DNA from 3 places in the Pseudarthrobacter sp. RHLT3-21 genome. Region 1 is predicted to be linked to each of the others. Evidence: riboswitches for the same ligand, from Rfam matches in the RefSeq annotation. Region 1 holds a riboswitch; each other region holds the start of a gene.
What was found. A riboswitch is a leader RNA that binds a small molecule or an ion and turns the genes downstream of it on or off. The one in region 1 is predicted to bind thiamine pyrophosphate.
Positions count from the first base shown of each region.

Region 2: another riboswitch for thiamine pyrophosphate. It lies ahead of AC50YA_RS12635 (ECF transporter S component); the one in region 1 lies ahead of thiD (bifunctional hydroxymethylpyrimidine kinase/phosphomethylpyrimidine kinase).
Region 3: another riboswitch for thiamine pyrophosphate. It lies ahead of thiO (glycine oxidase ThiO); the one in region 1 lies ahead of thiD (bifunctional hydroxymethylpyrimidine kinase/phosphomethylpyrimidine kinase).

Region 1 is NZ_JBWZCI010000001.1:509,384-517,233, forward strand. It holds gene ndk (nucleoside-diphosphate kinase) at 11-430, shown strand; gene AC50YA_RS02430 (vitamin K epoxide reductase family protein) at 556-1,230, opposite strand; gene AC50YA_RS02435 (Rne/Rng family ribonuclease) at 1,685-4,975, shown strand; TPP riboswitch at 5,077-5,174, shown strand; gene thiD (bifunctional hydroxymethylpyrimidine kinase/phosphomethylpyrimidine kinase) at 5,157-6,740, shown strand; gene rplU (50S ribosomal protein L21) at 7,013-7,321, shown strand; gene rpmA (50S ribosomal protein L27) at 7,384-7,647, shown strand; gene obgE (GTPase ObgE) at 7,764-7,850, shown strand, end outside.
Region 2 is NZ_JBWZCI010000010.1:29,922-37,771, forward strand. It holds gene AC50YA_RS12595 (Na+/H+ antiporter subunit A) at 1-931, shown strand, start outside; gene AC50YA_RS12600 (Na(+)/H(+) antiporter subunit C) at 928-1,521, shown strand; gene AC50YA_RS12605 (Na+/H+ antiporter subunit D) at 1,518-3,125, shown strand; gene AC50YA_RS12610 (Na+/H+ antiporter subunit E) at 3,122-3,667, shown strand; gene AC50YA_RS12615 (MrpF/PhaF family protein) at 3,664-3,942, shown strand; gene mnhG (monovalent cation/H(+) antiporter subunit G) at 3,932-4,354, shown strand; gene AC50YA_RS12625 (DUF4235 domain-containing protein) at 4,482-4,745, opposite strand; gene AC50YA_RS12630 (heme-degrading domain-containing protein) at 4,787-5,329, opposite strand; TPP riboswitch at 5,387-5,529, shown strand; gene AC50YA_RS12635 (ECF transporter S component) at 5,594-6,244, shown strand; gene AC50YA_RS12640 (ABC transporter ATP-binding protein) at 6,244-7,850, shown strand, end outside.
Region 3 is NZ_JBWZCI010000001.1:72,573-80,422, forward strand. It holds gene AC50YA_RS00375 (DEAD/DEAH box helicase) at 1-1,479, opposite strand, end outside; gene AC50YA_RS00380 (RNB domain-containing ribonuclease) at 1,771-3,276, opposite strand; gene thiE (thiamine phosphate synthase) at 3,341-4,117, opposite strand; TPP riboswitch at 4,145-4,264, shown strand; gene thiO (glycine oxidase ThiO) at 4,257-5,642, shown strand; gene thiS (sulfur carrier protein ThiS) at 5,639-5,875, shown strand; gene AC50YA_RS00400 (thiazole synthase) at 5,880-6,695, shown strand; gene AC50YA_RS00405 (4a-hydroxytetrahydrobiopterin dehydratase) at 6,769-7,095, shown strand; gene AC50YA_RS00410 (hypothetical protein) at 7,157-7,459, opposite strand; gene AC50YA_RS00415 (DUF3107 domain-containing protein) at 7,514-7,738, opposite strand; gene AC50YA_RS00420 (TetR/AcrR family transcriptional regulator) at 7,789-7,850, opposite strand, start outside.

The sequences.
Region 1 (7,850 bases):
TGGAGCAGCTATGACCATTGAGCGCACCCTGGTACTGATCAAGCCCGACGGCGTTGCCCGCAACCTCAGCGGCGCCATCCTGGGCCGCATTGAGGCAAAGGGCTACACCCTCGCCGAACTGAAGAAGGTTGACGCCAGCCGGGAACTGCTGGAGCAGCACTACAAAGAGCACGTGGGCAAGCCGTTTTACGAGCCCCTCGTCGAATTTATGCTCAGCGGACCGGTTGTCGCCGCGATCTTCGAAGGCCACCGCGTCATCGAAGGCTTCCGGTCCCTGGCTGGCACCACCGATCCCACCACTGCGGCTCCCGGCACCATCCGTGGCGACTTCGGCCGCGACTGGGGCCTGAAGGTCCAGCAGAACCTGGTCCACGGCTCCGACTCCGTGGACTCGGCCGAGCGCGAAATCAAGATCTGGTTCCAGGACTAAGTCCCGCACCGCCAAGTAAAGGCGCGAACCGGCACGTAATACCCTCAAATCTCGGATTTGAGGGTATTACGTGCCGGTTCGCGCCTTGTTGTGTGTGGTATTTGTGTGCGTTTTGCGGGGCTCGCTTAGAAGCCTGATGTTCCGGCAAACACCTGGATGAACGCGAAGAAGATGCTGGCGATGACTGCCACGTACAGCAACGCGGTGATGATCCAGCCCGATTCGCCCAGCACACGTGCCGCACCTGCCGGGACGGGGATGATGCCATGGACGACGTTACGGATGGTTACCCAGACGAAGAGTGGGATCATCGCGGCCCAGACGATCATGCAGAACGGGCACAGAATGTGGATGTCGTAAAGTGCCTGGGACCAGAGCCACACCACAAAAGCGAAGCCGAGCGTGACGCCGGCCTGGAGTCCTGCCCAGTACCAGCGTGCAAACGTGGCGCCGGACAACAGGGCCATGCCCACGGTGATGATGACAGCGAACGCCACGATGCCAATAAACATGTTGGGGAACCCGAACGCCGAGCTCTGCCAGGTCTGCATGACCTGGCCGCAGGAGATCCACGGATTTACGTCGCAGGCCGTTACGTGATTCGGATCCTCCAGGAGGGCGAGCTTTTCCAGGACCAGTGATCCCGAGGCCAGCCAGCCGATGGCGCCGGTGATGACCATCAGCCAGCCGAACGCTCGGTTACGTGCCATCGGCGGCACAGTCCCGGGCGTGGCGGGCAACGGCTCTGCCGCAGGGGAAGCCGCCGGCGTGTCGGTGCCGTGGGAGGAAATGCTGGGCATGGTGTGTGGCGTCCTTTGCTTCGGGTGCTCCTTTCCCCGATTGTAACGCCGGTGGCTGGAAGCAGCATTCAGTCGGGGCCCTCACGTCCTGATCCGTTGCCCTTGCTTCCGCCGTCTTTCAGCCCGGGTGTGAGAGAATGAACATGGCTGGAGGCCGACCCACATTCGGACTCCGGTCCGGTGGCTTGTTTCAAGACCGCCAATGATGAGCAGGGCAGGCTTCGGATTCTCTGATCCGGCTTCCCGCAATTCCATTGGTCGGCACCTGGTTGTGGCGTGTAGAACAACGGGTTTCAGGACACAGCCGACGGCTCCCACGGGCTGCCGCACCCCTCTGCCGGTGCGAACCTGGGAGTATCCACTTGACTTCTGTCAACGCCTGCGGGTTTTGACAATATGTGCCCCAATGGGTGCCGGATGTGGCGGTACGTCAGGGGCAGGAGTGTTGCCACATATGGAAAACGAACAAGCACCAGCCGTTAATGATGAAGCCGTCGAGGCTGCGGAAGCGCCCAAGAAGGTCACCCGGACGCGTCGGAAGGCAGTGCCGAAGGCCGCAGAGGCCGCACCGGTGACTGACGCTGCTGAGGACGTCGCGCCGGAGCCCAAGGCACCGGTTCGCCGGACCCGCGCACGTAAGAAGGTGGACACCGCCGAGCCGTTGCCGGCTTTCGCGGCTGAGGCCACTGAAGCACCCGCCGCCGCGATTGTTACCGAGGCCACCGTAGAGCCCTCCGCCGTAGAGCCTGCCGCCGCCGAATCTGCAGCCCCTGAGGCTGCAGCGGAGACCAAGCCTGTCCGCCGCCGCCGCGTGGCCACGCGCAAAACCTCGGCCCCCGACGTCGCCCCCGCGGCCGTGGAACCAACAGCTCCTGAGGCAGCCCCTGAAGCTGCAGCGACGCCGGCCCCGGAAGCAGAGGAAGTCGCAGCTGCGGAGGCCGCCGCGCCCGCAGCAACCGCCGCCGTCGCACCCGCCAAGGCTGCCGCCGTCAACGCTGCCGCCGCGCCGGCTGAAGAACCGGCGGATGCCGAGCCTGCCAGCCCGTTCAGCTCACTGTTCCTTGAGCCGGCGTCCACCACGTCTGTGCTTTTCCAGGCCCCTGACCTCAGCACCGTGGTCCGCCCGGCACCGGCCGCCGCCGTGGTTGAAGAGCCGGAAGAGGACGACGCCGAAGACGGCGAAGCGGACGACGCCAACGGCCGCCGCAGGCGCCGCAGCCGTGGTCGCCGCGGACGCAGCCGCACCGGCGAAAGTGATGCTGACGGCGATAACGAAGGCGACGACGGCGCAGCCGATGAAACTGATGACGAATCCGCCGGGCAGGCCGATGAGGGCGTGACGTCCCGCCGTCGCCGCCGTCGCCGCCGTGGCGACCAGGATCTGGAACTGACCGGCGGAGAAGGCGACGACCCGCCCAACACGGTGACCCGCGTCCGCGCGCCGCGCGCCGCCACCGAAGCGCCGGTCAACAACCGCGTCACGTCCGTCAAGGGTTCCACCCGCCTCGAAGCCAAGAAGCAGCGCCGCCGCGAATCCCGCGATACCGGCCGTCGCCGCACCGTCATCACCGAGGCTGAGTTCCTGGCACGCCGTGAATCAGTCGACCGGCAGATGATCGTCCGCCAGCGCGACGACAGAATCCAGATCGGCGTCCTCGAAGACGGCGTCCTGGCCGAGCATTTTGTCTCCAAGACCCAGCAGGACTCCCTGATCGGCAACGTCTACCTCGGCAAGGTGCAGAACGTCCTGCCGTCCATGGAAGCGGCGTTTGTTGACATCGGACGCGGCCGCAACGCCGTCCTCTACGCCGGTGAAGTGAACTGGGAAGCCGTTAACCTCGAAGGCAAGCAGCGCCGGATCGAAAACGCGCTCAAGTCCGGCGACACCGTCCTGGTCCAGGTCACCAAGGATCCCGTGGGCCACAAGGGTGCACGCCTGACCAGCCAGATCTCGCTGCCCGGCCGTTACCTGGTCTATGTGCCCGGCGGGTCCATGACCGGCATCTCCCGCAAACTGCCCGACGTCGAGCGCAACCGCCTCAAGCGCATCCTCAAGGACCGCCTCCCGGAGCACGCCGGCGTCATCGTCCGCACCGCTGCCGAAGGCGCCTCGGAAGAGGAGCTCACTCACGACATCAACCGGCTGCGGGCGCAGTGGGAGGGCATCGAAAGCCAGTCCACGTCCACCAAGATCCTCGCGCCGGAGCTGCTCTACGGCGAACCTGACCTCACCATCAAGGTGGTCCGCGATGTCTTCAACGAGGACTTCTCCAAGCTGATCGTCTCCGGTGAAGAGGCCTGGGACACCATCGAGGCCTACGTCACCTATGTGGCGCCCGACCTCGTCGGCCGGCTGGAAAAGTGGACCAAGGACACGGACATTTTCGCGGCCTGGCGCATCGACGAGCAGATCCACAAGGCCCTGGAACGCAAGGTCTTCCTGCCCTCGGGCGGCTCGCTGGTCATCGACCGCACCGAAGCCATGACCGTGGTGGACGTCAACACCGGCAAGTTCACCGGCAGCGGCGGCAACCTCGAGGAAACCGTCACCAAGAACAACCTCGAGGCAGCTGAAGAAGTGGTCCGGCAGCTGAGGCTCCGCGACATCGGCGGCATCATCGTCATCGACTTCATCGACATGGTCCTCGAATCCAACCGCGACCTGGTCCTCCGCCGCATGGTGGAGTGCCTGGGCCGCGACCGGACGAAGCACCAGGTAGCCGAAGTGACCTCGCTGGGCCTCGTGCAGATGACGCGAAAGCGCATGGGCACCGGGCTCCTGGAAGTCTTCGGCGAGCAGTGTGAAACCTGTGCGGGCCGCGGGATCGTCACCCACGACGACCCCGTGGAGCACCGCCGCGTCAACACCGTAGCCGCTGAGCACCATGTGCAGCGGGTGGACAGCCGGCAGGACCCCCGCATCAACGATCAGCGCCCGGACACCGTGCGCACGGACAGTCAGCGCCCGGACAGCCAGCCGGGTGGCCGCACTGACCGGAAGCGCCGCCGCGGACGGGGCGGCCAGCCGCTGGAAACTGCACCGGCAGCGCCGGTGCAGATCCACACGGTCCACCCGGAACCCAGTGATTCCGAGCGCCATGCCAAGGCGGAGGCCACGCGGGCAGCGCTTGCGAACATTGCGGCGGCAGCCCACGCTGCGCACATGCACGACGACGAGGTGGCTCTCGCATCAGCCGCCGCGGGACAGCTGCCCGCTGCGCCGGCGCCGGCTCCGGCCGTGCGCTCCGAGACGGACTCCAACGGCCGCCCGGCCGCTGTGCTGACGTTCGGCGGAGAGCAGGTTGTGCTGCCGTTCGTGGAGCATCACGAGGATCTGCCGCACGCGCCTGCCCTGACACTGGACCGCCTCGCGGAGGCCTTCGCCCACCTTGGCGGTTCGGCTCCTGTGGCGGAAAGCAAGCCGTCGGCAGTCCAGGCAACTGAAAGCCAGCCGGCCGGACCTGCCCGTCAGCAGCAGCAGCCTGCCGTGGCGGAGAAGGATTATTCCGACCACACCGAGGAGCCGCGCGCCCGCCGTCCCCGGCGGAACCGGAGTGCCAGCCGTGCCCAGGGCGCAGCCAACGCCACGTCCGTGGAGCATCACGAAGCCGCTCCGGCGGCTGCCGCCGGACACACCCACGCCGCCAAGGCCCCTGAGCCCGTCAAGGCTCCTGTGGCTGAGAAGCCGGCGGCCACCAACGCGCCCATCATCCTGGGCGTAGGGGTTCCGGCCTCGGAGCTCTGACCAAACAGCAGGGCAATCCACTACACCGGCGCCCGGACGTACCCGTGAATTACGGGCTGCGTCCGGGCGTCCGGCGTTAAGTCCTGAGGAACGCTAGGCTGGTGACTGACACGGGGTGCCGCGCAGAGAGCCGGCTGAGATCCACACCCGTTGAACCTGTCCGGTTAGCACCGGCGAAGGGATGTCTCCTTTGGCTTCAACTTCTGTCCTTCCTCCTGCAACGCCCCTGGCTACGGCAACCCCCGCTGTGTACCGGCCCGCCCCAGGCCGCTCTTCTGCGGTCCAGGTGCTGCGTGACGTTCCGCGGGTGCTGTCCATTGCCGGATCGGACCCCTCAGGTGGCGCGGGCGTCCAGGCCGATCTCAAGAGCATTGCGGCTCTTGGCGGCTATGGCATGGCGGCCATCACCGCCCTGACAGTCCAAAACACGCAGGGGGTCCGGGCGGTTCACGTCCCGCCGGCGTCCTTTCTGGGCCAGCAGCTTGAGGCCATCAGCGACGACATCACCATCGACGCGGTCAAGATCGGCATGCTGGGCGACGCCGCGGTGATAGGCGTGGTCCGGGACTGGCTGGAAAAGGTGCGTCCCGCCGTCGTCGTTCTTGATCCGGTGATGGTGGCCACCAGCGGAGACCGGCTGCTGCAGGAGTCGGCGGAGGTAGCCCTGCGGGAACTGCTCCCGCTCGCGGACCTGATCACCCCCAACCTGGCCGAACTGGCCATCCTGGTGGGGGAGCCGCAGGCGCGGGATTGGCCTGATGCGCTCGGGCAAGGGCGGCGGTTGTCCGCCGCGACCGGTGCCACCGTGCTGGTCAAGGGCGGCCATCTCGACGCCGGTGCGTGCCCGGATGCCCTGGTCAACGCCGCCGGGCTGCTTACCCGGGAGGTGGTGGAAGTGAGCGGGGACAGGATCCCCACCCGCAACAGCCACGGCACCGGCTGCTCGCTGTCGTCGGCCATGGCCACGGCTCAGGCCAGGCTGGGGGACTGGGAAGCCGCATTGCGGAAGGTCAAGCCTTGGCTGGTTGGCGCGCTGCAGGCCTCTGACCAGCTCGAGGTGGGCGGGGGCAACGGCCCCATCAACCACTTCCACCACATGCAGCAGGTTCCGGCAGCCGGCGAATTCGCAGAGACGCTGCGTCGGGCGTCGGAGCCGGATCTTCAGGCCATCTACGGGCTGGATTTCATCCGTGACCTGGCGGCCGGCACGTTGGCTGAGGAGCAGTTCGCCTTTTACCTCGCCCAGGACGCCATCTACCTCAACGGCTATTCGCGTGTCCTTGCCCGGGCCAGTGCGCTGGCGCCCACGGAAGCCTCGCAGCTGTTCTGGGCAAAGTCGGCCCGGCAATGCCTTGAGGTCGAATCCGAACTGCACCGCACGTGGCTGAGCACCAGGACAGTGGACTCCGTCCTTGGACCTGTCACCAAGTCCTACGTGGACCACCTGCTGGCAGCCTCGGCCTCCGGCAGCTATGCGGTCCTCGTGGCGGCGGTGCTGCCGTGCTTCTGGTTGTACGCCGAGGTGGGACAGACCCTCCACGCGGAGTTCCTGGCTGCCGGTGCCCCTGCAGCGCACCCTTATGCCGACTGGCTGCGGGCCTATGCTGACGAGGACTTCGCGCAGGCCACCCGCGACGCCATCGCCTTGGCTGACGATGCCGCCCGGAGCGCTTCCGCGGCTGAACGGGCGGCGATGCTGGTGGCGTTCAGGCAGTCCTCCCGGTTCGAAGTGGAATTCTTCGACGCGCCGCGAATTCATTCCTGACAGTTTGGCGTCCACGTGGCCTGTACGATAGTCAGGCACGGTTTTGGATTGTCAGTGCAGTACCTGCTTGTGGGTCCTATCACAGACAACAGACCGTAACCAGCCTCATTTGCGGCCGAAGGCAAAATTAGCGTATTCTAGATCTTCGGTGCTTACGCCAACACTTGGGTTACGACCCCACGGCGTTGAGGCACAGCGAGAACCCAGCCAATTATGGAATCGGGTTCAGCACGCAAATTTAGTAATAAACGTCGAGAGAAGTGAGTTCCCAAGTGGTGTACGCGATTGTCCGCGCAGGCGGCCGCCAAGAGAAGGTTTCCGTTGGAGACTTCGTTACCCTGAACCGCGTCCCCGGTGGAGCCGGCAGCACTTTTGAGTTGCCCGCACTGCTCCTGGTAGACGGTGACAAAGTCACCTCTGCTGCTGCGGACCTGGCCAAGGTAACGGTTACGGCTGAGATCCTCGAAGACCTCCGTGGTCCGAAGATCGTCATCCAGAAGTTCAAGAACAAGACCGGTTACAAGAAGCGCCAGGGTCACCGTCAGGAATTGACCAAGGTCAAGATCACGGGTATCAAGTAACTCTTCGTTACTGTTCAGGTTCTTCAGCAGATTCCCCAGAATTTTAAAGGCAGGCATTTCAAATGGCACATAAAAAAGGCGCGAGTTCCACTCGCAACGGTCGTGACTCCAACGCCCAGTACCTCGGCGTCAAGCGCTTCGGCGGCCAGGTAGTTTCCGCAGGCGAGATCATCGTCCGCCAGCGTGGCACCCACTTCCACCCGGGCGCCGGCGTTGGCCGTGGCGGCGACGACACACTGTTCGCACTGGCTCCGGGAGCCGTCCAGTTCGGCACCCGCCGCGGTCGCCGCGTTGTTAACATCGTTGCTGCTGCAGCTGCAGAGTAACAAATAGTTCTGAATCGGTGGAGCGGGCCATTTGGTCCGCTCCACTATTCTTTTAACCGCATTACAATCGTCTTGGCGCCCTTGGGCGTCCAGGAAAAAGCACTGAGGAGATCCACGTGGCGAGCTTTGTAGACCGGGTAGTACTGCACGTATCCGGCGGTACCGGCGGCCACGGCTGTGTCTCCGTCCACCGGGAGAAGTTC
Region 2 (7,850 bases), on a different contig from region 1:
GGTCTTCGCCGCCATCCACGCCATGGGCGCCCGGGTGGCCGTCCCGGTGTCCCTGGAATTCCCCCGCCTCGCCTACGAGGGAGGCGGCGGGCTGAACATCGTCAACGTGACCCTGGTGGACATCCGGGCCTGGGACACCTTCGGTGAAATATCGGTCCTTGCCCTGGCCGCCACCGGTGTTGCCAGCCTCATCTTCGTCCGCGGGCGCGGCGACCGGAGCAGGGTCTCCGAAACCATTGCCGAGGGCAGCGTAGGCCGCCAGGTTGCAGTGGATCCCGGGTCGCGGGAAGCCGCAGCGCTGGCCATCAGCCGCAAATTCGCAGCCTCCGCGCGGGACGCCTGGATCGTGGCGGGGCGCACCCTGGCACCGGAACGGCGCTCCATCATCTTTGAAGTGGTCACGCGGCTGATCTTCCACTCCCTGATCATCTTCTCCCTCTACCTCCTCCTGGCCGGCCACAACCTGCCCGGCGGCGGCTTCGCCGGCGGCCTGACGGCCGGACTTGCCCTGGCCATCCGGTACCTGGCCGGCGGCCGGTTCGAACTGCGCGAGGCCACCCCCGTGGGTGCCGGCACGCTGCTGGGGATCGGGCTCGCTACTGCGGCGGCGTCCGGTGTGGTGCCCCTGCTGCTGGGCGGCCAGGTGTTCCAGACCGCCATCATCGAACTCTGGCTTCCGGTGTTCGGGGACATCAAATTCGTCACGTCCACCATCTTCGACATCGGCGTGTACATCGTGGTGATCGGCCTGGTGCTGGACGTGCTGCGCAGCCTGGGCTCCGAGATCGATGAACACTTCGAAGAGCAGAGAACTGCGCCGGCCGAAGACCAGCCAACCGAAGACCAGCCAACCGACGACGCCCCTGCCGCTGCCCAAGTGCAGGAACCTGTGGGCGTCCCCGCCGAAACCACCGCGAAGGGCCAAGGATGAGCGTCAACCTGACCCTGCTGACCGTGATGGGTGCCCTGTATGCGTGCGGCATCTACCTGATCCTGGAACGCAGCCTCACCCGGGTGCTGCTCGGGCTGATGCTGCTGGCGAACGCCACCAACCTGCTGATCCTGGCCACCGGCGGCTATGCCGGCCTGGCGCCGCTGTACAACAAGGACACCGGCGCCCAGGAGTACGCGGACCCCCTTCCGCAGGCCCTGATCCTCACGTCGATCGTGATCTCCTTCGCCGTGACGGCCTTTATGCTCGGCATCATTTACCGCACGTGGGTCCTGGCGCGCCAGGATGAGATCCAGGACGACATCGAGGACCTCCGCGTCGCCGAGACGCCCCGGTTCGACGCCGAGGACGACGCCCCGATCCCGGCCGAAACTTCCGAGTTTCCCCTGACCATGCTTGGCAGCGACGGGAGCACCGTCTCAAACCACGCCACGCTCGCGGACGGTCCGGAAGCTGCCGGGGATTCCATCACGGCCGGTGCCAAGGAGATTCCCGCCGCGGATGCCGCCGCTGAAGAGCAACCCGGCTCGCGAAACGTAGCACCTGGTCCCGAAGGAGGTGTGCAGTGAACATCGCAAGCTTTGCCCCGCTCGCCGTCGTACTTCCCATCCTCGGCGCCGCCCTGGCCTTTCTACTGATCCGGCACTCCTTCGCCCAGCGCGCCCTGAGCATCGCGGTGCTGTCCCTGACGCTCCTGCTGGAGTGCTTCCTGCTCGCTTCGGTGTGGGACGGCGGAACCGCCGCCGTGAACCTCGGTGGCTGGCTGCCGCCGTGGGGCATCACGATGGTGGTGGACCAGTTCTCGTCCCTCATGCTCGTGGTGTCGTCGGCTATCAGCCTCGCAGTGCTGGTCTACGCCACCGGGCAGGGCATGGCCGACGGCGACCAGGACGCGCCGGTGTCGATCTTCCACCCCACCTACCTGATCCTGGTGGCCGGGGTCTCCAACGCGTTCCTGTCCGGGGACCTGTTCAACCTCTACGTCGGCTTCGAGATCCTGCTGACGGCAAGCTATGTGCTGATGACCTTGGGTGGGACCGGCCCCCGCATCCGCGCCGGTGTCACCTACGTGGTGGTCTCCGTGGTGTCCTCGGTGCTGTTCCTGATCTCCATCGCCATGGTCTACGGCGCCACCGGAACCGTCAACATGGCCGACCTCGCCATCAAGCTCGCTGACCTGGACGAGGGAACCCAGACCCTGCTGCACCTAATGCTCCTGGTGGCCTTCGGCATCAAGGCGGCCGTGTTCCCGCTCTCGTTCTGGCTGCCTGACTCCTACCCCACGGCGCCGGCACCGGTCACCGCCGTGTTCGCCGGCCTGCTGACGAAAGTCGGTGTCTACGCGATGGTGCGCACGGAGACCCTGCTCTTCCCCGGGGACAGCCTAAACACTCCGCTCATGGTCGCGGCATTGCTGACCATGGTGGTGGGAATCCTTGGCGCCTTGGCCCAGAGCGACATTAAACGTCTGTTGTCCTTCACCCTGGTCAGCCACATCGGCTACATGGTGTTTGGCCTGGCGATGTCCTCGGTGGCCGGGCTGGGCGCCGCCGTGTTCTACGTGGCCCACCACATCACCATCCAGACCAGCCTCTTCCTGGTCACGGGCCTGATCGAGCGCCGCGGCGGCAGCTCCTCCGTGGACCGGCTGGCAGGCCTGGCCAAGCTGTCACCCATACTGGCCCTGCTCTTCTTCATCCCCGCCATGAACCTGGCCGGGATCCCGCCGTTCTCCGGGTTCCTGGGGAAGGTGGGGCTCATCCAGGCCGGCATCGAACTGGGTACGCCCCTGGCCTACGCCCTGGTGATCGGCGGCGTGGTCACCAGCCTCCTGACCCTGTTGGCCGTTGCGAGGGTCTGGAACCGCGCGTTCTGGCGCAAGCCCTCGGACGCCGAGCACCCGGACCCCGTCCTGCTGGCTGAGCCCGAGGATTCGGATACCGGCAGCCGGGCCGGCCGCAAAAACGTCACCTTGCTGCCCCGCACCATGGTGGGCTCAACCCTGGGCCTGGTGGTCCTGGGCGTCTCACTCACGGTTTTCGCGGGCCCGCTGTTCAAAGTCTCGGACCAGGCCGCCCACGAAATGCTGGACAGGTCCGCCTACATCCAGGCCGTACTGGGTGAGGACACGCCCGTTCCCCCGCTGGCCCTCAAAGACGGAGGGGGCAAATGAGCCGCCGCCGGATTTCCCTGCGCCAGGAGGTGCCCCTGCTGGTATGGCTGGTGATTGTGTGGGGTGCCCTGTGGCAGGACTTCAGCCCCGGCAACCTGCTCTTCGGCGCGTTACTGGCAGTGCTCGTGGCCCGGATGTTCTACCTGCCGCCGGTGGAACTCAGCGGCCGCTTCAACATCCTTCACGCAGTTCCTTTCGCCCTGCGTTTCCTGGGCAGGGTGGCGGCCGCCAGTGTTGAGGTGATGTATCTGGCGGCTGTCCGTGGCCCGCGGGTGGTCAATGCCGTCGTCGCGGTGCCGTTGCGGAGCCACCAGGATCTGATGGTCACCGCAGTGGGGCACGTGACCTCGCTGATCCCGGGCTCCCTGGTGGTGGAAGTGGACCGGTCAACGTCCACCCTGTACCTCCACGCGCTCAACGTCAGCAGCCCGGAAGAGGTCGAAAACCTGCGCAGGGAAGTCCGCTCCATCGAAGCGGGCCTGATCAGGATCATGGGCACCCGCGACGAACTCGAAGCAATCCGGCAGGAGGCCGCAGCATGATGCAGACCGTCCTGGCTGTCACGGCAGTCATTCTTTCGCTGGCAGCGGCGGGAGCCATCATCAGGATCTCCCGCGGCCCGTCGCTGCTGGACAGGGTGCTGGCCTCCGACGTCCTGCTCGCGATCCTCGGCGCGGCCCTGTGCATCGACATGGCCGTCAACCGGCACCTGAACAACCTGATGCCGCTGGTGGCGCTGTCCATCGTCGGCTTCATCGGGTCAGTGACCGTTGCCCGCTTTGTGGCCGACCGGCGGGAGCAAGCCAATGAATCCTGAGGCCACCGTGGTTGACAGCGTCATCGATACCGTGTCGGCGGTATTCCTGGTGGTGGGTGCCCTCATGTCGCTCGCCGCCGCCGTCGGGCTGCTCAGCTTCCCGGACCTGCTGAGCCGTATGCACGCGGCCACCAAGCCCCAGGTGCTGGGGCTGTTCCTGCTCCTTGCGGCCATCGGTCTGCAGCTGCGCACCTGGTGGGTGTGGCCGGTGCTGCTGGTGGCCTGGATTTTCCAGCTGCTGACCGTGCCGGTTTCCGCCCATATGGTGGGCCGCGCCGGCTACCGCACCAAACACCTGCACCGCGAGCTCCTCAGCTCCGATGAACTCGACGCCGTGGTCCAGAAGGCGGCACAATCGGCCCGGGATGAGTCCTCCCGGGATGAAGCGTCCGACGGCGGCCGGCGGGACTGAGCGTCACCCACCGTCCGGACCGTCCCGCGTGAGTGACGCCGCCCGCGCGAGTTTTTGTCCAGATAACACGGTTTGACGGACGGTTAGAGGCCGTTATCTGGACAAAAACTCCGGGGTGGTGGTGCGGTTAGACGATGTCCTGGGACTTGGCGAAGCGGGTGATGGCCCGCTGCGTGCCGCGGTTGGCGAGCACCTGGATGATGGTGCTGACGGAGGCCGAAATGAGCGCGAACGTCAGCGCCGAGCGGAGGCTCGTGGGGGTGTCTTCGTCTTTGCCGGTGGGAGGCTTCCGGCCGGTGGACTTTTCCCATACGGTATTGACCATCTTGGTGCCGACGAATCCGGCGCCGAGGCTGATTGCGGTGCCGAGCAGCTTGATGAACAGGTTCATTCGTTGAACTCCTTGTGAGCGGATCCGGGATTGTCTTTAGCCTAACCCGGCTGCATGGACTCCAGAATCTCCCGCAGCGCCTCCACCACGAGGTCGTGGTCCTGTTGCTGGGGCAGGCCTGAGACCGTCACCGTGGCCACGGCGCCAACGCCGGCGACGTAGACCGGGAAGCAGCCGCCGTGCGGTGCGTAAGTCGATTCGTCGAACCAGCCGTGGTCTTCGATGCGGCCTCCGTGCAGCCTGCCACGGAGTCCCACCAGCAACGACGGGATCTCGTACCTGGCGGCGGTGCGCTGCTTGGCCCGGATCCAGTGCTCGTTGTCCGGGGTGGCGCCGTCCAGGGCCACGTGGAACAGCACCTGGTCACCCTTGGTGATGTCTATCGCGATGGGCAGCCGGCGCGTCTTTCCCAGCTCCACCAGGAGCAGCCCCAGGTTGAGGGAATCGTCCTTGGTGAAATGCGGAAACTGCAGCTCGCTGATCTCGGCCTCGATCCGGGCGATCAGCGCCTCAAGCAGCCCCTCCGCCTGGGCCACTCTCGAGTCGGGATTGAAGGCAGTCACAGTCGGGTTGTTGGCAGTCATGGCCCACAATCTACCCCGCCCGCGGTGTAAACTGGACAATGCCCATCAGGGCAGATTTATTAACGACAGGGGAGCGCCGCCGTCGGACATCACTGGCATTTGCCGGGGGACCGAAGACGGGCGCTGAGAGTGCGGACAGCCGCAGACCCTCGAACCTGATCCGGTTAGTACCGGCGCAAGGGAGTCGAGTTCTCGAAGTGTCCGGCAAACGGCGGCAGCGCCGCACACCTGGTACTTTCCCCTCCTGTTCCTCAGGAGGACCGAATGACAACTGCAGCAATCAAAAAGACCGGCAATACCTGGCGCGTTGTGGACATCGTGGTGGCGGCGCTCATCGCCATCACCGGCGGCGTGATCTTCTGGGCCTGGTCCCAGGGCGCCGGCATCATTTCCGCCCCCATGAACGCCGTTTACCCCCCGCTGACCGGCCTGATCGCCGGCGGCTGGATGATCCCGGCGGTGCTGGGCATGCTCATCATCCGCAAGCCCGGCGCGGCGCTCTTCTGCGAAGCGGTGGCCGCCACCGGCGAACTCATCATGGGCTCCCAATACGGCGCCACGGTGCTGATCTCCGGAATCCTGCAGGGCCTGGGCGCCGAACTGGTGTTCTTCCTGCTGGTGTACGGCAACGTCCGGTTCAAGTCCTTCCTGCACCAGAAGTACAACCTCATCGCCGCGCTGCTGGCCGGTGCCGGCGCCGGACTGTTCTGCGGCCTCAATGACTCCTTCCTGCCGTGGGGCTGGAACATCGCCTACGAGCCCGCCGACAAGCTCGCGTACATCGTGTTCTGCACCATCTCCGGCGCAGTGATAGCGGGCGCCTTGTCCTGGATCGCCACCCGCGGCCTGGCCAGGACCGGCGTGCTGAGCTCGTTCGCGTCCCGGAAGGCAGCTTCGGAGCCCGTCTTCAACTGATGACCGCTTCCGACGCCGGCGCTTCCGGAGTGCGCCCCGCCGCGGTGTCCGCCCGTGGCTGGGGCTGGCGGCATGCCGGACGTTCCGCCCCCGCCGTCCATGGGCTCGACCTCGAGATCGCTCCCGGCGAGCGGGTGCTGCTGCTGGGCCCCTCGGGCGCGGGCAAGTCAACGCTGTTGCACGCGCTCGCCGGGGTGCTGGGGGATGAAGGGGACGACGCCGACGAAACCGGTTCGCTGCTGATCGACGGCGTGGTGCCCCGCGGGCAGCGCGGCCGCTCGGGGCTGATGCAGCAGGACCCGGAAACGCAGGTGGTTCTGTCGCGCCTGGGCGACGACGTCGCCTTCGGCGCCGAGAACCTCGCCGTTCCGCCGGACGAGATCTGGCGGCGCGTCCATGAAGCGCTCGACGACGTCGGCCTCCGAAGTGCCGGGGGCCGCGTGGGTGGCGGAGCTGGTTTGAACGCCAACGGCGCCGGTTTGAACGCCGACGGCGGGCCCGGTGCCGCCGGGCTGCCGCTGGACCACCCGACGTCGGCCCTGTCCGGAGGGCAGAAGCAGCGATTGGCTCTGGCCGGTATCCTCGCGATGCGGCCCGGGCTGATCCTGCTGGACGAGCCCACTGCAAACCTTGATCCCGCCGGTGTGCTGGAAGTCCGCGACGCCGTGGGCCGCTGCCTGGACAAGACCGGCGCCACACTCGTTGTGGTGGAGCATCGCGTGTCCGTGTGGAAGGACCTGGTGGACCGGATTGTGGTGCTCCAGCCGGGCTCCGCAGCGGGCTCCGCTGGAAGTTCCGCCGGTACGTCCGCAGTCCTGCTGGACGGGCCGCCGGACCAGGTGCTCGCGGAGGCGCGGGACATGCTGATCGGCGCGGGCGTGTGGGTGCCGGGGTATGTTCCGGCAACCCGCCGCCGTGCGTCCACAGGCTCCGGTGACCTGCTGCTGGCCGCTGAGGACCTGGCCGTCTCCCGCGAGCGTCCGCGGCGCCGCGGCCTCCGGACCATCCCGCCCGTGCCGGTGCAGTCGGGCATCACGGCCCAGGTCCGTTCCGGCCACGCACTCACCGTCACGGGGCCCAACGGCGCCGGCAAGTCAACGTTTGCGCTGACGCTCGCCGGACTTTTGGCGCCGGTGGCGGGGAAGGTGTCCGCCGCTGTCGAGCTTTCCGAGGGGGCCGGGATCAATCCCTTCAAATGGAAAGCCAACCAGCTGATTTCCCGCATCGGAACCGTGTTCCAGGAGCCCGAGCACCAGTTTGTTACCGGCCGGGTGCTGGACGAGCTGATGTTCGGCCCGCGGCACCTGGGGCATGGCGAGGAGCGGGTTGATGAGCTGCTGGAACGGCTGCGCCTGACGCACCTGGTGGACGCCAATCCGTACACGTTGTCCGGCGGCGAGAAGCGGCGCCTGTCGGTGGCCACGGTCTTGGCTGCACACCCGCGTGTGCTGGTGCTCGACGAGCCGACCTTCGGCCAGGACGCCAACACCTGGGCCGAGCTCGCATCCTTCCTCTCGGAATTGCTCGACGCCGGGACCTCCGTGGTTTCCGTGACCCACGACCAGGAATTCAGCGCCGTCCTGGGCGGGGCCGAACTGCGGCTTGG
Region 3 (7,850 bases), 440 kb from region 1:
GCCGGTGCGGCGGCTGCTGTCGCGCCCACCGGAGCGGCCGGCCTCACGGTTGCTGTCGCGGCCGCCATCACGGCCACCGCTGGGGCGGGTGTTCTTTTTGCCGGTCTCGCCCAGGTCCTCAAGGACCTCGGCGTCGACGCCGGCCAGCACGCGCTTGTTGCGGGGCAGGCGGCCCTTGGTGCCTTCCGGAATATCCAGCTCTTCGTAAAGGTGCGGCGAGGAGGAGTACGTTTCCACCGGCTCCGGGACGCTGAGTCCCAGGGCCTTGTTGATCAGGCCCCAGCGCGGCATGTCATCCCAGTCAACGAAGGTCACGGCAGTGCCCTTGTTGCCGGCGCGGCCGGTGCGGCCCACACGGTGGAGGTAGATCTTTTCGTCTTCAACGCACTGGTAGTTGATGACGTGCGTGACGTCGTCGACGTCGATGCCGCGGGCGGCGACGTCGGTGGCTACCAGGACGTCCACCTTGTTGTTGCGGAAGGCGCGGAGGGCCTGCTCGCGGGCGCCCTGGCCCAGGTCGCCGTGGATGGCGGCGGCGGCGAAGCCGCGGTCCAGGAGTTCCTCGGCAACCTTCGCGGCGGTGCGCTTGGTCTTGGTGAAGATGATGGTCCGGCCGCGGCCGCGGGCCTGCAGGATGCGGGCCACAACTTCGATCTTGTCCATGCTGTGGGCACGGTAGATGAGCTGGCGGATGTCGCGCTTGGTCAGGCCTTCGTCGTCCGGATCAGCGGCCCGGATGTGGGTGGGCTGCGTCATGTAGCGGCGGGCCATGGCGATGACCGGGCCGGGCATGGTGGCGGAGAACAGCAGGGTCTGGCGGACCGCAGGGGTCCCGGCGATGAGCGTTTCCACGTCCGGCAGGAAGCCGAGGTCCAGCATTTCGTCGGCCTCGTCAAGGATGACCATCTTGACGTTCTTCAGGACAAGGTGCTTCTGCTTGTAGAGATCGATGAGGCGGCCGGGAGTACCCACGACCACTTCGACGCCGTTCTGCAGGGCCTCCACCTGGGGCTCGTAGGCACGGCCGCCGTAGATGGTGGTGATGCGGGCGTTGCGTTTGCGGGACGCGTTCTGGAGATCGTTGGCCACCTGGACGGCCAGCTCGCGGGTGGGCACAATGACCAGGGCCTGCGGGGCGCCGGGAACGGCGAGCTTGTCGTAGCCGGCGTCGTCCGGACCCACCACGCGCTGCAGGGCGGGAATGCCGAAGCCGAGGGTCTTGCCGGTGCCGGTCTTGGCCTGGCCGATGATGTCGTGGCCCGAAAGCGCCACCGGCAGGGTCATGGCCTGAATGGGGAACGGGTGGGTGATCCCGGCGTCGGCGAGGGATTCCACGATGTCGGCGCGGACATTGTAGTCAGCGAAGGATTTCTCCTCGATCTCGTGCGGCTTCTCGTCCGAGATGATGGTTTCTTCGGGTTCGATCGTCTCGATGCCGGAGTCGTCAGTCAGGATCTGGTGGGTATGCAATTCACTCACAGGGGAGTTTCCTTATTCATTTGGGCATTGGCGCTGCCTGCTCAACGGGCCGGCCAAAGTGGACGTTCCGGAGCACGCTCTGGCGCGCAAGCAAATCCAGTGGAAGCCGATCGCGGGCTATCAAATGCTGGCACTGGTGACCAACGGGTGTATCTCAAGATCGCGTAGGGGCGGGCTTGTTGAATTCAAAATCAAGGAAATCAACGACCGGGCATCCATATCTACTTCTTCAGTCTAGCCGCACGGACCCTGAATCCCGGCTTTGGGCCGATCAGGCCGGGCACTCATCGTTCAGGCCAGCAGCTCGAAGTGGACCTCGCGGGCGGCAATATCGGAGGAGATCAGGCGGACCCGCACCTTGGTGCCGGATTCCAGGTCCCCGGCGCAGCGGGCCGTCACGGCGGGTACGGCGATCTGGATGATCCCCGAGGGACCGCTCCCGTTTTTCGCAGCGCCGTTCTTGGCACCGTTGCCGATTTTCCCGTTGCCGTTTCCGTTGTCCTTTTGCGGCTTGGAGCCGGAGATCACGATCGCATCGAATTCCTGGCCCACATGGTTGACCAGGAGCGCGGCCTCCACGGTGTCCAGCGCCATGCGTTCCATCCGCGATGCCAGCTGGTCGGATCCGGCCATGATCTCCGGCAGTGACGGCAGGGCTTCCCGTGCCCAGTCCGGTACCTGCTTGCCGTTGCTCAGGGCTTCGCAAATCACCAGGACAAAGCGGTCGATCAGGCGCCGGAGTGGTGCTGTGGTGTGGGCATAGGCGGCGCCGATGGCGGACTGGATCGCGTCGTCCGGCACGATGCCGTCGAACGCCGTGTAGCTGGCGCCGCGGAACAGCATGCCGGCGGAGTGCAGGATGGCCAGTTGCCGGGGCTGGGTCGGATCAAGGCTGCGGAGGTATTCGCCGTAGCTGATTTTTCCGTCCCATGGCTTGCCCAAGGCCTCGGTCTGGATGCGGAAGTGACGCAGGGAGCGCTCGTCCGGCGCGGGCATGGTGCGCAGTATGCCCACTTTTCCCGCCAACATCAGGTTTGCCGCCGCCATCCCGGTCATCAGGGAAATCTGGGCGTTCCAGTCCTCCACCGGAAGCTGCGGCGCCGCGGCAATCCGGTAGCCGCCGTCGGGCAGTTGCACGATTTCCTGCTCGGGCATGTTCAGGCTGGCGCCGCCACGCTGCCGCTCCAGTTCAACGCGCTTGAGCCCTACTTCCTTCAGGAGCTGCAGGACAGGGCCGGCCGTCCCGGCGTCGAGTTCGGCCTGGACTCCCTTGTAGCTCAGCTTGGCCCGGCTGCGGATGGTGGCCCTGCGGACACTCACCGCGGAGACCTGTGCGGTGTCGTCCAGCCCGAACTCCCACACATAGGCGGAACAGAGCTGCCCGGCCAGGAGGCTGCCGGCCCCTTCGCTGATGACCTCCGGGTGCAGCGGGATACGGCCGTCCGGGGCGTAAAACGTCTGGCCGCGGCGCCGGGTCTCTGCATCCAGTCCGCCGCCGGGGCGGACAAAGGACGGCACGTCGGCGATGGCGTAAAGCACCCGGTAGCCAGGGCCCGCGCGCTCGATGAACAGGGCCTGGTCCAGGTCAGTGGACGACGCCGGATCGATGGTGAGGAAGTCCACGTCCGTCAGGTCGGCGCCGGGCAACTCGTGCGCGGCCACTGCCGTTTCCGCGTCCCGGACCGCCTCCGCCGGGTAGGGTCCCGGTAGTTCCAGCTCGGTCCGCAGGGCGCTCAGTGCCGCCGCGAGGTCGTTGGTCTGCTCGTGGACATTGGGGGCCAACCGATGATGTGACACGAAAGTCAGGTTAGCCCGATTTCCACGGATCGTGCACGCCCGCCGTCCGCGACGCGGGGGATTCTCAGGATGCGCCCGCGTCCAGGGCCGCCAGGAGCGCCGCCGCCGCCGCTGCGGGATCGGAGGCCTCGGTGATGGCACGCACCACAACAATCCTGCCGGCACCGGCCTCCACCACCTGCTCCACGTTGCCGAGATCGATGCCTCCGATGGCAAACCAGGGGAAAGTGGCCGGGGTGCCACCGGCAGCGCGGACTGCATCCGCCGCGTACCGCACCAGGTCAAGGCCGACGGCGGCCCGGCCGGGTTTGGTGGGAGTGGCCCAGACCGGTCCGACGCAGAAGTAGTCCAGGCCGCGTTCGGACGTCAGCCCGCCGGACAGCCGGATGGCGCCTTCAATCTGCTCGGCGGTGTGTGTGGAAAGCCCGATCGCCGCGGGGGCCCCGAGCAGGGTGCGGGCGGACGCGACCGGCAGGTCCTTCTGCCCGATGTGGAAGACGGGGGCGCTGGACAGCATCGCGATATCGGCACGGTCGTTGACGGCCCACAGCTTTCCGTGACGTTCGGCCGCCGCCTGAACCACGGCCAGCAGCTCCAGCTCTTCCGCCGCCTCGATCGCCTTGTCGCGGAGCTGGATGATGTCGACGCCGCCGGCAAAAGCCGCGTCCACAAACTCGCCAAAGTCCCCGCGGTCACGGCGCGCGTCGGTGCACAGATACAGCCTGGCGCTGTGCGGGAGGCCCGTGTCTATGCCGTCGGTGGGGTCTGTTCCGGTCAAGGATGTGGGGGTGGAAGAGGCGGCGGAGGACGTGCCTGCAGCGGCGAAAGATTGCGCGTTCATGGAAACCAGCCTAATTCCCCTAAACTGGGCGGGTACTGCGGGAGCCCGATGCAGCCGTCACAAAGCGGCCGGGCTGAGAGGGCGTCAGAGCCGACCGCTTGACCTGATCCGGCTAGTACCGGCGTAGGGAAGGAACCATATGCCCCCCGCAATAAGCAACCAACCTGAGACTGCATCAGCCAGCCCGGCCGCCGTGCTGCACGCCGACGTGGCAGTCATCGGCGGCGGAGTCATCGGCCACGCCATAGCCTGGGAGGCCCGGCGATCCGGCCGTTCCGTCGTGCTGATCGATGACGCGCCCGGGAACGGGGCCAGCTGGGCAGCCGCCGGCATGCTTGCCCCTGTGAGCGAACTGCATTACCAGGAGGAAGACCTCCTGGAGCTGATGCTGGCGTCCTCCGGCCTGTGGCCTGCCTTCGCGGCAGACCTCGCCCTGGCGGGGGCTGGAGAGACCGGATATCTGACGACGCCGACCCTCGCCATCGGCGCGGACGCTGCGGACCGCCGGGCGCTGATGGACCTCCGGGCCGTGCAGCAGGCCAGCGGCCTGGTGGTGGAACCCCTGACCGTCCGTGCGGCCAGGACGAGGGAATCCCTGCTCAGCCCGGCAATATCCTGCGCCCTGGACATCCCCGCCGACCACCAGGTGGATCCACGGAAACTGGTGGCGTGCCTCCAGGAAGTCCTGGCCGTCCACGAACCGGGAGCAGGAACCGCCGTGGCAGGTGCCCGCGGGGGATTTGCCGTTGACCAGCGGGCCGCTGCCCTTCTCTGGGAGGACGGCCGCGTCAGCGGCGTGAAGCTCGCCCACGGCGGAACCGTCCAAGCGCGCGAGACCATCGTGGCCAACGGATTGCAGGCGGCGTCGCTGGATGGCCTCCCGGAAGGACTGCAGCTGCCCTTGCGGCCTGTCTACGGTGACATCCTTCGACTAGCAGTTCCGCAGCACCTGCGCCCGCTCCTCACCTCGACGGTCCGCGGAATGGTCCATGGCGTGCCGGTCTACATCGTTCCCCGGCAGGACGGCACCGTGGTGATCGGGGCAACGCAGCGGGAGGACGCGCTCGCCGGGACCGGCGACGGTGCTGTCTCGGCCGGCGGCGTCTACCAGTTGCTGCGTGACGCCCAGGTCCTGGTGCCGGCCGTCTCGGAGCTTGAACTCCTGGAATGCACGGCGCGGGCAAGGCCGGCGACTCCGGACAACGCACCTCTTCTCGGCAGGGTACCGGACCGGGCAGCCGGGACCGGCAGCGGGCACAGCGCGGGGAACGCGGGGAACATTGCCGGGCTGATTGTTGCCACCGGGTTCTTCCGCCACGGAGTGCTGCTTGCTCCGGCGGCGGCGGCGATCTGCCGGGACCTGCTGGACGGCCGGACAGACCCGCGATGGGGGGCGCTCAGCCCGGCCCGCTTTTCCGGAAAGCACCAGGTGGCCGGCACAGAGCACGGACTGGCCGGAGTACCGTCCCCACCCAAGGACATCAGCAGCACGAAGGACCTCGACCCACAGAAGGAATCAGCATGAACATCACCCTCAACGGCTCGCGCCATTCCGTGACGGACGACGCCTCCATCACCACCCTCATCAGCCAGATCACGGGCCGTCAACTTGCAGCCAACGGCCAGGCGACAGACGGGCAGAAACTCGGCGTCGCCGTCGCCCATAACTCCGAAGTAGTACCCCGCAGCCAGTGGTTCGTCACGGCGCTCGCCGAAGGTGACGACGTCGAACTGGTCACAGCAGTCCAGGGAGGCTGACACCATGACAGTAACCAGCAACATCAGCACACAGAACCGGCCCGAGGCCGCAGACAGGCTGGTCATCGACGGCGTCGAGCTCGGCTCCCGCCTCATCATGGGCACCGGTGGCGCCCCGAGCCTCGACGGGCTGGGGGCAGCCCTGCTGGCGTCCGGAACCGAACTGACCACGGTGGCCATGCGGCGCTATTCGCCGGCTGAATCGGGGTCCCTTTTCCAGCTCCTGGTGGACCACGGGATCCGGATCCTGCCCAACACCGCAGGCTGCTTCACCGCCCGGGACGCGGTCATGACGGCGGAACTCGCCCGCGAAGCGCTGGAAACCGACTGGATCAAGCTGGAAGTCATCGCCGACGAGCAGACCCTGCTGCCGGACGCCGTGGAGCTCGTGGATGCTACGGAACAGCTTGTAAACCGGGGCTTCAAAGTGTTCGCCTACACCAACGATGACCCGGTCCTGGCCCTGCGGCTGGAAAACCTGGGTGCCACCGCGGTCATGCCGCTCGGAGCGCCCATCGGCACCGGCCTGGGAATCCTGAATCCACACAACATCGAACTGATCGTCTCGCGCGCCTCGGTGCCCGTGGTGCTGGACGCCGGCATCGGCACGGCATCCGACGCCGCACTGGCCATGGAGATTGGCTGTGATGCCGTGCTGCTGGCCACTGCAGTCACTCGTGCGCAGAACCCGGCACTCATGGGGGAGGCCTTCAAACACGCCGTCATCGCCGGTAGGCTGGCGAAAGCGGCCGGCAGGATTCCGCGCCGCGAGCACGCCTTGGCGTCATCGGCCATGGAAGGCCGGGCAGAATTTCTGTAGGCCGATTTCTCCAGGCCGGGTGCCCTCGACCAAACGCCCGGGCGGGCTCACCGGACGAGCCAAGGAGGCCGCTATGCCCGGCAAGCAAGACACACTCACGCGTGAGCGGATCGAGGCCGTCCTCGCCGCGATGCCTGGCTGGCAGTACAGACTGGGCGGGCTGGTCGCTGTCTATAAGACGCCGACGGCGGCCGCCGCACTGGAGCTGATTGCCGCCGTCGGACGCCTGGCGGAAGAGCAGAACCACCATCCGGACCTTGACTGGCGCTTCAACAAGGTGCATCTCCGATATACGTCCCACGACGCCGGCGGCGAGGTCACTGAGCGGGATGCCGCTGCTGCGGCGGCCGTGAGTGCTGCTGCCGCCCGGCTCGGTGCCACTGCCCAGCCCGTGGGTTAAAAGACCGTGACCACGCACCCTGCTGGGTGGTGGTCACCGGTACGTAAGTAGACGGGCCGGCCTACAGCTTGAGCGCCTGCGTCAGCCGCTGCGTATCGTGGCTTTCGCGTGTCCGCCCGAGGTAGATGACTGTCCCGATGGCAGCGACGGTGCCGAGCGCCATGGGCAGGACCCAGGGAATCCACGTCAGGCCCGGCTGATAGCCAAAACCTGCCGCGATGAAGATGATCCAACTGCCCGCACCCACCACAACCGCAACACCTGCGGGCAACCCCGTCCCATACCGGGCGTGGCGCTTGTCATTGGCCCAGACAACAAAGCCTGCGGCCACTGTGACCAGGACAACGATAGTCAGCGAAAGCATGGAATCTCCTCGGAAAGCAGCGGCCAACCGCCAAGGCGGGTGGCCGCGGACGTGCTAGAACTGGCCGAAACCGACCTTGCGGGCCTCTTCGGCACCGATTTCAACGTAGCCCAGGGCGTTGCCGGGAACGATGATGATGCGTCCCTTGTCGTCCTTGAGGCGGAGGTCGGTGCCCTTGGTGATGGCTTCTTCAACGACCGTGGCTACAGTGTCAGCATCCTGAGCCGATTCCAGGACGATTTCGCGGCTAATGTTCTGAATGCCGATCTTAATTTCCAAAAGGGGGCCTCCCAGCCAATCAAAGTTTCTTGGGGTCTCTCATTTGTAGTCTAGGACTCTTTGGGGAAGCGCGAGATTCCGCGCCAAGCTAAACGGTAAATGAGGTCGCTGG